2 regions of the Vagococcus jeotgali genome follow, and region 1 is predicted to be linked to the other one. Evidence: predicted binding sites of a transcription regulator. Region 1 holds the regulator's gene; the other holds the start of a gene.
What was found. Region 1 encodes CtsR, which represses protease genes until heat stress. Its sites were predicted from a motif close to TTGGTCAAAAAAGGTCAAANA; they were not measured.
Positions count from the first base shown of each region.

Region 2: clpB (ATP-dependent chaperone ClpB) is a predicted target of CtsR. The motif match lies at 2,712-2,732, and genes of this name have one in related genera.

Region 1 is NZ_CP142146.1:1,911,798-1,917,802, forward strand. Features, by position in the region: gene VSF34_RS09460 (ATP-dependent Clp protease ATP-binding subunit) at 1-1,725, opposite strand, end outside; gene VSF34_RS09465 (CtsR family transcriptional regulator) at 1,739-2,200, opposite strand; tRNA gene VSF34_RS09470 (tRNA-Lys) at 2,391-2,463, opposite strand; tRNA gene VSF34_RS09475 (tRNA-Val) at 2,473-2,545, opposite strand; rRNA gene rrf (5S ribosomal RNA) at 2,558-2,673, opposite strand; rRNA gene VSF34_RS09485 (23S ribosomal RNA) at 2,751-5,667, opposite strand; rRNA gene VSF34_RS09490 (16S ribosomal RNA) at 5,900-6,005, opposite strand, start outside.
Region 2 is NZ_CP142146.1:1,039,624-1,045,628, reverse strand. Features, by position in the region: gene VSF34_RS05405 (tRNA (adenine(22)-N(1))-methyltransferase) at 1-212, shown strand, start outside; gene VSF34_RS05400 (Nif3-like dinuclear metal center hexameric protein) at 209-1,327, shown strand; gene pepT (peptidase T) at 1,343-2,575, shown strand; gene clpB (ATP-dependent chaperone ClpB) at 2,773-5,376, shown strand; gene VSF34_RS05385 (DUF5052 family protein) at 5,433-6,005, shown strand, end outside.

The DNA.
Region 1 (6,005 bases):
ATCCTCAGAACCAAATACTACATCCGCAATAGTCTTAGCTAACTCAGTTTTACCTACCCCAGTAGGCCCTAAGAACATAAATGAGCCAATTGGTCTATTAGGGTCTTTCAAGCCACTATGAGCACGTCTGATCGCCTTAGAAACAGTAGCAACTGCCTCATCTTGACCTATCACACGTTTATGTAAAGTATTTTCTAAGTCAAGTAACTTCTCACTATCTTTTTTATCAAGCTGATTCAAAGGAATACCAGTCGTTTGAGAAACAACTGAAATAATATTTTCCTCTGTTACTTTTGCATCATAAGAGTGACGATTCTCTTCTTGCTTTTTCACTAGTTTATCCAACTTATCTAGCTCTTTTTGTTCTTGCTCTCTAATACTGACAACCTTATCAAAATTTTGCTCAATAATCGCTTGTTCTTTTTCTTTATAAATAGTAGCTAATTTATCTTGTTGTACAACAATTGGAGATGGTTTTTGTGAATGCTCTAATCTAAGCTTAGCTGCTGCTTCATCCATTAAATCAATTGCTTTATCTGGCAATTGACGATCACTAATATATCGCACTGATAACCTAGCTGCTGCTTCAATAGCTTCGTCAGTTATGGCTACACCGTGATGTGTTTCATATTGTGATTTCAATCCCTCTAAAATCTGAATTGTTTCTTCTTCAGTAGGTTCATCTACTAAAATTTTAGCAAAGCGACGCTCTAGAGCAGAATCTTTTTCAATGTATTTTTGATACTCATCAAGTGTTGTCGCACCAATTGTTTGTAATTCACCACGAGCTAAGGCAGGTTTTAAAATATTCGAAGCATCAATGGCCCCTTCTGCCCCTCCAGCTCCAATTAAAGTATGTAATTCATCAATAAATAAAATTACTTCACCATCTTGATAAATTTCATCGATCAAGCGCTTCATACGGTCCTCAAATTCACCACGATATTTAGTCCCAGCGACTACTGAACCCATATCAAGCATCATTAAACGCTTGTTAATCATATCTTTAGGAACTTTACCATCAACTATACGTTGAGCTAATCCTTCAGCAATAGCTGTTTTACCAACACCAGGTTCCCCAACTAGAACAGGATTATTTTTTGTTCTACGACTTAGTATTTGAACAAGGCGTTGAACTTCTATATCACGACCAATTAAAGGATCTAATTTCTTCTCCCTAGCCCTCGCTGTCAAATCCCTAGCTAATGAGTCAAGAGTTGGCGTACTACCATTGGGCCCATGGGGTACTGATATACTCTTTTTCTTCCCATTCTTATTCTGATCAATAGCCCCTATTCGCTCATAAATAGTCTGTCTCACTTCTGTCAATTCCACACCAAAATTGGTTAAAATTCTAGCAGCTAAAATATCTTCTTCTTTAACAAGTCCTAAAAGAATATGCTCTGTACCAATACTTGGAGCTTTACTACGCATTGCCTCTTCCTTAGCAAAAGCTAACACATCTTTTGCACGAGGAGAGTATGGTAAAAGAACACCTTTTTTAACTTTATAATCACCATACTGAGAAGTTAACTCAATTTCGTCTCTAACATCTTCTATATCAATAGGAAGTTGTCTTAGAACTTTACCACCTATTCCTTTACTTTCCATCATTAAGCCAATAAGTAAATGCTCTGTACCAACTGATGCTTGTTTAAAAAACTTAGCACTTTCTTGAGCATAATCCAATACTTTCTCCGCTCTTTTTGTAAATAATTCAGCCATGTTTTCTCAACTCCTATTCTTCATAACCTAATCTTTCCAATAAATCAGACATTAAGCTAGCTCTTAATATCTGTTCTTCAACTGATCTACTTACACCATTTAATTTTAAAACAGTATTAAGTAAATCACGCTCACGTTTTGTTATAAATTCACTGTGGTATAAACCATCTAGAATAGCAATACCTTCACTCTCACTCAACTTAGTACCAATTACCTGAGACACATTCTGAAAACTATGATGGTGATTAAATAAATTGACTTTCACAATTCTAATATAACCACCACCACCACGCTTACTTTCAACTTTATATCCTTTAGGAACTGTAAAACGTGTGTTAATAACATAATTAATTTGAGATGGTACACAATTAAAATGTTCTGCTATTTCAGATCGTCGAATTTCAATAACATCTTCTTGTTCTAATAGCTCTTTTAAATACTGCTCGATAATATCAGACATGTTTTTATTACTCATTCAGGATATACACCACCTTTAGACCTGAACTTATTGACTAAGTCTGACCTTTATTATACAAAAAAGTCGACACAATGACAATTTTTTGACCTATCTTAACCAATAAATTAAAAAAATACCGTAACTAGTATCTAAATCTATAGAAAAATAAAAAAAGCCAAGGAATGAATAATCATCCTTGGCTAACAAGTGACCCGTACTGGGCTCGAACCAGTGACCCTCTGATTAAAAGTCAGATGCTCTACCAACTGAGCTAACGAGTCATAAAAAAATGGAGGTTAACGGGATCGAACCGCTGACCCCCTGCTTGTAAGGCAGGTGCTCTCCCAGCTGAGCTAAACCTCCGTGTGATACAAAGCGTAGCAGCGTCCTACCCTCACAAGGGGAAACCCCTCACTACTCTCGGCGCTAAAAAGCTTAACTTCTGTGTTCGGCATGGTTACAGGTGTATCCTTTTTGCCATCACCACTACACTTTTGTATCTATATGAGTGATTATTCACTCAAAACTGGATTTGAAATTAGACAACATATAATCGTCCACCGCTTATGTGGTTAAGTCCTCGACCGATTAGTACTAGTCCGCTCCATGCATCACTGCGCTTCCACTTCTAGCCTATCTACCTGATAATCTTTCAGGGGTCTTACTTCCTTAAAGGAATGGGAAATCTAATCTTGAGGGGGGCTTCACGCTTAGATGCTTTCAGCGTTTATCCCGTCCATACATAGCTACCCAGCAATGCCCTTGGCAGAACAACTGGTACACCAGAGGTATGTCCATCCCGGTCCTCTCGTACTAAGGACAGCTCCTCTCAAATTTCCAACGCCCGCGACGGATAGGGACCGAACTGTCTCACGACGTTCTGAACCCAGCTCGCGTGCCGCTTTAATGGGCGAACAGCCCAACCCTTGGGACCGACTACAGCCCCAGGATGCGACGAGCCGACATCGAGGTGCCAAACCTCCCCGTCGATGTGAACTCTTGGGGGAGATAAGCCTGTTATCCCCAGGGTAGCTTTTATCCGTTGAGCGATGGCCCTTCCATGCGGAACCACCGGATCACTAAGCCCGACTTTCGTCCCTGCTCGAGTTGTAACTCTCGCAGTCAAGCTCCCTTTTGCCTTTACACTCTACGAATGATTTCCAACCATTCTGAGGGAACCTTTGGGCGCCTCCGTTACTTTTTAGGAGGCGACCGCCCCAGTCAAACTGTCCATCTGACACTGTCTCCCATCACGATTAGTGATGCGGGTTAGAATGGTCATAACACAAGGGTAGTATCCCACCAGCGCCTCTCTCGAAACTAGCGTCCCGAGTTCTACGGCTCCTACCTATCCTGTACATGTGTCACAAACATTCAATATCAAACTACAGTAAAGCTCCATGGGGTCTTTCCGTCCTGTCGCGGGTAACCTGCATCTTCACAGGTACTAAAATTTCACCGAGTCTCTCGTTGAGACAGTGCCCAAATCGTTACGCCTTTCGTGCGGGTCGGAACTTACCCGACAAGGAATTTCGCTACCTTAGGACCGTTATAGTTACGGCCGCCGTTTACTGGGGCTTCAATTCTTAGCTTCGCAAATAAATGCTAACCAATCCTCTTAACCTTCCAGCACCGGGCAGGCGTCAGCCCCTATACGTCATCTTTCGATTTTGCAGAGACCTGTGTTTTTGATAAACAGTCGCTTGGGCCTATTCACTGCGGCTGAACTTGCGTTCAGCACCCCTTCTCCCGAAGTTACGGGGTCATTTTGCCGAGTTCCTTAACGAGAGTTCTCTCGCTCACCTTAGGATTCTCTCCTCGACTACCTGTGTCGGTTTGCGGTACGGGTCGTTTGCTTCTAACTAGAAGATTTTCTTGGCAGTGTGATATTAGAACTTCGGTACTTTATTTCCCTACACATCACAACTCATCCTTAAAGGAGTAAGCATTTGACTCACTCCAAGACTTGTTGCTTGTACGCACATATCCAACAGTGCGCTTCTGTAACCTCCTGCGTCCCTCCATTGTTCAAACAAAACAAACGAGTACAGGAATCTCAACCTGTTGTCCATCGCCTACGCCTTTCGGCCTCGGCTTAGGTCCCGACTAACCCTGGGAGGACGAGCCTTCCCCAGGAAACCTTAGTCATTCGGTGGACAGGATTCTCACCTGTCTTTCGCTACTCATACCGGCATTCTCACTTCTAAGCGCTCCACCAGTCCTCACGATCTGACTTCTGCGCGCTTAGAACGCTCTCCTACCATAGAACCAAAAGGTTCTATCCACAGCTTCGGTAATATGTTTAGCCCCGGTACATTTTCGGCGCAAGGGCACTCGACTAGTGAGCTATTACGCACTCTTTAAATGGTGGCTGCTTCTAAGCCAACATCCTAGTTGTTTGTGCACCCTCACATCCTTTTCCACTTAACATATATTTGGGGACCTTAGCTGGTGGTCTGGGCTGTTTCCCTTTCGACAATGGATCTTATCACTCACTGTCTGACTCCCGGACATAAATGAATGGCATTCGGAGTTTATCTGAATTCGGTAACCCAAGACGGGCCCCTAGTCCAAACAGTGCTCTACCTCCATCATTCTTAATTCCGAGGCTAGCCCTAAAGCTATTTCGGAGAGAACCAGCTATCTCCAAGTTCGATTGGAATTTCTCCGCTACCCACACCTCATCCCCGCACTTTTCAACGTACGTGGGTTCGGTCCTCCAGTGCGTTTTACCACACCTTCAACCTGGACATGGGTAGGTCACATGGTTTCGGGTCTACGACAACATACTCATTCGCCCTATTCAGACTCGCTTTCGCTACGGCTCCACTTCTTCAGTTTAACCTCGCATGCTATCGTAACTCGCCGGTTCATTCTGCAAAAGGCACGCCATCACCCATTAACGGGCTTTGACTTCTTGTAGGCACACGGTTTCAGGTTCTATTTCACTCCCCTTCCGGGGTGCTTTTCACCTTTCCCTCACGGTACTGGTTCACTATCGGTCACTAGAGAGTATTTAGCCTTGGGAGATGGTCCTCCCGGATTCCGACGGAATTTCTCGTGTTCCGCCGTACTCAGGATACTCATAGGTGCATTGAAAGTTTCGCCTACGGGGCTTTTACCCTCTTCGGCTGACCTTTCCAGGTCACTTCGACTACTTTCAACAACTACCATGTTTGAGTCCTACAACCCCAACAAGCAAGCTTGTTGGTTTGGGCTTCTTCCGTTTCGCTCGCCGCTACTAAGGAAATCGATTTTTCTTTCTCTTCCTGCAGGTACTTAGATGTTTCAGTTCTCTGCGTCTACCTTCCAGTGGCTATGTATTCACCACTGGATAACATCCTACAAAAGATGCTGGGTTCCCCCATTCGGAAATCTCCGGATCATAGCTTACTTACAGCTCTCCGAAGCGTATCGGCGTTAGTCCCGTCCTTCATCGGCTTCTAGTGCCAAGGCATCCACCGTGCGCCCTTATTCACTTAACCTTTTCTAACCTTACGGTTAGCTACTAATTTTTCGTTAACCAATAATTAGCGATAATTATTGACTAACACATTTCACAGTTCTTTATTAAGAAACTGATCAACGCGGTGTTCTCGGTTTATATTGATATCTAACTTCAATTATCCAGTTTTCAATGAACAAATACTTTTGAGAGTAAATCTCTCAAAACTGAACAAAGATAAGACGTAATGTGTTTTCCGTAATATTCCTTAGAAAGGAGGTGATCCAGCCGCACCTTCCGATACGGCTACCTTGTTACGACTTCACCCCAATCATCTGTCCCACCTTAGGCGGCTGGCTCCATAAAGGTTACCTCACC
Region 2 (6,005 bases), 870 kb from region 1:
CTAGTGAATCTAGTGAATTATCTAAAAAAGAGCAGATGTTTGGACCAGTGTTACTTCAAGATCCAACTGATATTTTTAAAGAAAAATGGTTACAAGAAAAAGATCAATTTTCCAATATTTTAAAACAATTAGAACAATCTAGAGAAACACAAGATAAAAAAATCAAAGAAGTGACAGATAAAATCACATTAATTGAGGAGGTATTATCATAATGCTGACAGGAGAGGAATTCATTCAATATTTTGAAAGTGTTGTTCCAAAAGAATTGGCTGAAGATGGTGATCCCGTTGGTCTTCATATTGGCACACTAAATAAGCCTATAAAACGTGTCATGATGACTTTAGATGTTAGACCAGCTGTTGTTAGGGAAGCTATTGAAAAAAATGTAGACCTTATTATTGCCAAACATCCACCAATTTTTAGACCTATAAAACGTCTGACGACAGATGATTTTCAAACTCAAATGTTTGCTGATTTACTGTCACATAATATAGCAGTTTATGCGGCACATACAAATATGGATATTGTGAATCCAGGTTTAAATGATTGGTTTTGTGATCTGTTAGGTCTTCACGATACTGAGTTTTTAAGTTTAACACATCGTTTTCCTTATAAAAAACTAGTCTTGTTTACACCGACAAGTCATGCTGGTATTATGCGTGAGATGTTGGGCAAAGCTGGGGTTGGTGAATATGGTGGGTATGATTTTGCTAGCTTTAGCTCTAGTGGAGTAGGTAGATTTAGACCAAGTGATATGTCAGCCCCCTTCACTGGAGAAAAAGAGAAGATAGCTCAAGTTGAAGAGCAAAGACAAGAATTTATATTTCCAGAACGACAATTAAATATTGTTAAAGATATTATTCAGAAATATCATCCTTATGAAGTGCCTGCTTATGATATTTTTAACTTAGAAAATATGACAGATGATTACGGTCTAGGAAGAATCGGCAAGCTTGCTCAACCAATGTCTTTAGATGATACGGTGACTCACGTGAAACAAGTTTTTGGTTTAAACGCTGTGACACTTGTAACAGATACTCATGAAAAAATGATTGAAACGATTGCCATTTGTGGTGGAAGTGGCGAAAAATTTTATAAAGATGCCTTGAAAAAAGGAGCAGATCTTTATATAACAGGAGACGTGTATTTTCACACTGCTCATGATATGATAGAGGAAGGATTATCAGTGATTGATCCTGGCCACTATATTGAATCAATCTGTAAAGAAAAATATGTGGAAATGTTTAATGAATGGAAAGACTCACAAGGCTGGGATGTTGATTTTATTGTCAGTCAAGTAAGTACCAACCCATTTGAAATTATTTAAGGAGAGTGTCGTAATATGTATCCAAATTTAGTAGAGAGATTTATTAAGTATGTTAAAACTGAAACAAGGTCAGATGCAACAAGTAAAACTACACCAACTACACAAACTCAAGTGGATTTTGCTCACGAATTAAAAAAAGAGCTTGAAACAATTGGGATGTCAGATGTCTTTTATAATGATGAAAATGGATTTGTGATTGCCACATTACCAAGCAATACTGATAAAAATGTGAGAAGCATGGGCTTTATCGCTCATATGGATACAGCAGATTTCAATGCTGAAAATGTTAATCCTCAATTTGTAGAAAACTATGATGGTGTATCAGACATTGCCTTAGACAAAGAAGGTAAATTTAAATTAACAGTGACAGACTTCCCTAATCTAGCTAATTATAAAGGTCAAACACTAATTACAACAGATGGCTCAACTCTTTTAGGAGCAGATGATAAATCTGGTATTGCTGAAATTATGACAGCTATGGAATATTTAATTAAACATCCAGAAATCAAACATGGTAAAGTCATGGTAGCATTTGGGCCAGACGAAGAAATTGGAATTGGTGCTGATAAATTTAAAGTCGAAGATTTTCCAGTTGATTTTGCCTACACAATGGATGGTGGGCCTGTAGGTGAATTACAATTTGAAACATTCAGTGCAGCTCAAGCTGATATTTCAATTGAAGGGAAAAATGTTCACCCAGGAACTGCAAAAAATACAATGGTCAATGCTCTGCAAGTTGCCATTGATTTACATGATAAATTACCAAAAGATGAAGTGCCTGAAAAAACGGATGGTTATGAAGGATTCTTCCACCTATTACAACTAGATGGTGTACCGGATGAAGCAACTATGACATATATTATTAGAGATCACAGCCGTGAGAAGTTTGAAGCTAAAAAAGCATATATTCAATCTATTGTAGATGAGATGAATAAAGACTTTGGTCAAGAGAGAATCTCTATTAATATCTTTGATCAATACTACAACATGCGTGAAGTGATTGAAAAAGATATGAGTATTATTGATTTAGTAGATGAAGCCATGAGAAAATTAGATATTGAACCGAATAAAGCACCTGTTCGTGGTGGGACAGATGGATCGAAAATTTCTTATATGGGATTACCAACGCCTAATATTTTTGCTGGTGGAGAAAACATGCATGGTCGTTTTGAATTTGTAGCAGTTGAAAGCATGGAAAAAGCGACATCATTAATTGTTGAAATAGTTAAATTAAACGAAACAAAATAAGTTAGTTAGAAAAGAAGTTGACATATGTTAACTTCTTTTTTGTTTGTTCAATTTTTTTTATCGGATGAAGGTAATAAAACAGATTATATTTAATTGTTATTTCTTTTTATAATAAAAATAGAAAGATCAAGTATATTATTTGACCTTTTTTGACCAATGTTGTAAAATTATGATATTAGCAAAAGGGAGGACGAAAGATGAATATAGAAAAAATGACAACAACCTTACAACAAGCTATTGCTGAAGCGCAACAAGTTGCTGTAACTAGAAAAAATCAAGATATTGATATTGTTCATTTGTGGAAGATTTTCTTGCAACCTAATCATTTTGCCAGAAATCTATACTCAGGGATTGGCCTTGATGTAGATGCTTTTGAGCATGAGATTGATCTAGAATTAGATAAAGTTCCTGTTATTAGTGGAAACGTTCAATATGGACAAAATCTTAGCCAAAATTTATATCACTTACTACAAGAGGCTGATAAAATCAGAGAAAGTTTTAATGATGATTTTTTATCAACAGAAGTTGTTGTATTAGCTTTAATGAAATTAAAAAATTATGCACTAACTAGATATTTACTTGCCCAAAAAGTAACAGAGGCAGAGTTATTAGAAAAAATCAAAGACTTAAGAGGAGGAGAACGTGTGACTAGTCAAAATCAAGAAGAACAATACGAAGCATTAGAAAAATATGGAACGAATTTGATTGAAGCGGTGAAATCTGGTAAACAAGACCCGATTATTGGTCGTGATGAAGAAATTCGTGATGTGATTCGTATATTATCTCGTAAAACAAAAAACAATCCGGTTTTAATTGGAGAACCTGGTGTTGGTAAGACAGCTATTATCGAAGGGTTAGCACAACGAATCGTTAAAAGAGATGTGCCAGAAAACTTAAAAGATAAAGTCATTATCTCACTTGATATGGGGGCTTTAATTGCTGGAGCTAAATTTAGAGGAGAGTTTGAAGAGCGTCTAAAAGCTGTCTTGAATGAAGTTAAAAATTCAGATGGTCAAATTATTCTATTTATTGATGAGATTCATACAATTGTGGGGGCTGGTAAAACAGAAGGTAGCATGGATGCTGGAAATCTGTTGAAACCAATGCTTGCTCGTGGTGAATTACATTGTATAGGGGCAACAACCTTAGATGAGTACCGTGAATATATGGAAACAGATAAAGCCCTAGAGCGTCGTTTCCAAAAAGTATTAGTTAAAGAACCTACAGTAGAAGACTCTGTTAGTATTTTACGTGGTCTTAAAGAGCGTTTTGAAATTCACCATGGTGTGAATATTCATGATAATGCTTTAGTTGCTGCTAGTGTGTTATCAAACCGTTATATTACTGATCGCTATTTACCAGATAAGGCCATTGATTTAGTGGATGAGGCATGTGCGACTATTCGTGTTGAAATGAATTCTATGCCAACAGAGTTAGACCAAGTAACAAGACGTTTGATGCAACTTGAAATTGAAGAGGCAGCTCTAAAAAAAGAAGATGATGATGCCAGCAAAAAACGTTTAGAATTACTTCAAGGTGAGCTCGCTGAACTTAGAGAAGAAGCTAACAATCTAAAAATGAAGTGGGAAACTGAAAAAGAAGAATTAAACAAAGTTAACGAAAAACGTGCTGAATTAGATAGAGTAAAAACAGAACTTGAAAACGCTGAGAGTAACTATGATTTAGAAGAAGCAGCTGTCTTGCGTCACGGCACGCTTCCAAAACTTAAAGAAGAATTAAAAGAGTTAGAAAAGAAAAATGCTAAATTAAATGAAGACCGCTTAGTCCAAGAAGTGGTGACAGAAAAAGAAATTGCTACTGTTGTGGGACGTTTAACAGGTATTCCAGTGAGTCGTCTGGAAGAAGGAGAACGTGAGAAAATTTTACGTTTAAATGAAACACTTCATGAGCGTGTTATTGGGCAATCTGAAGCAGTAGATGCAGTAAGTGATGCGGTTATTAGGTCACGTGCAGGTCTTCAAAATCCTGACAAACCTCTTGGATCATTCTTATTCTTAGGACCAACTGGTGTTGGTAAAACAGAACTTGCTAAAGCTTTAGCTGAGAGTTTATTCGATTCAGAAGAACACATGGTTAGACTAGATATGAGTGAATATATGGAAAAACATAGTGTCTCTCGTTTAGTCGGGGCACCTCCTGGATATGTTGGATATGAAGAAGGTGGACAGTTAACAGAAGCAGTTCGAAGAAGTCCTTATACAATCATCTTGCTAGATGAAATTGAAAAAGCTCATCCTGATGTCTTTAACATTTTATTACAAGTACTTGATGATGGACGCCTAACAGATTCTAAGGGGCGTATTGTTGATTTTAAAAACACAGTATTAATTATGACAAGTAATATCGGGTCACAATTATTACTTGAAGGTGTTGATGATAACGGTGAGATCAGTGAACCAGTTAGAGAAAGTGTCTTAGACATGCTTCGTGGTCACTTCAAACCTGAGTTCCTAAACCGTATTGATGATACAATTTTATTTAGTCCACTAAGTCTAGATGATGTGAAAGAAATCATTGTAAAAATGACAAATAGCTTGACTAAACGCTTAGCACATCAAGATATTGAGCTATCTATTTCTGATGAGGCTAAAACATGGATTGCTGAAAAATCGTATGACCCAATTTATGGGGCTAGACCTATTAAACGCTTTATTACTAAAGAAGTAGAAACACCTCTTGCAAAAGAAATTGTAGCAGGGTATGTAGGACCTAAGAGTCAAGTAATCATTAATTTAGAAGATGATCATTTAGCATTTGAATCTATTAAAATTGAAGAGTAGTATATTAAGGGTAAGAATTTTTATCTTACCCTTATTTTATTTTGGAGGGAAAATAAATGAAAACAAAACATAAAAAGTTATTAGCAAGCATTAGTTTAATTGGATTATTATTCGTTATGACAGGATGTCAAGATATTTTAAACTCGTTTAAACAATTTGAACAGAGTTTTAAAGGACTTGATATGACAATTAGAACTTATGATGAATCGAGTCAAGTTATCGATGAAGTGAGTGGTAAATCAGTGAAGATTCAACGAGATGAGAGTTTTGATACAGATGAAGATAGTCATGATTCTAATGTGATTCAAATTACAGTTGGAAAAAATGAATTACATCATGTTGGATCATCTATGATTATTGAGGAAAAAGGATTAGAAAATATTTTTTCGGAATACACTGATCGTGTTAATATTGATAATACAAAACGTAGTGTACCTATGATTAATTCAATGGTAAATGATTTTAGAAACTCATTTAAAGGGAAAAGTAAAGTTATTTTAATTCGTAGCCAAAACGGAACACCTCTTGCCACTTATGCTGGTGATAAAGTATCTATGTATAATACTGATGTACCAAAGAGTACAGGTATTATTATTGATGGAAAATATTTATTCATCTACCGTTGTGAT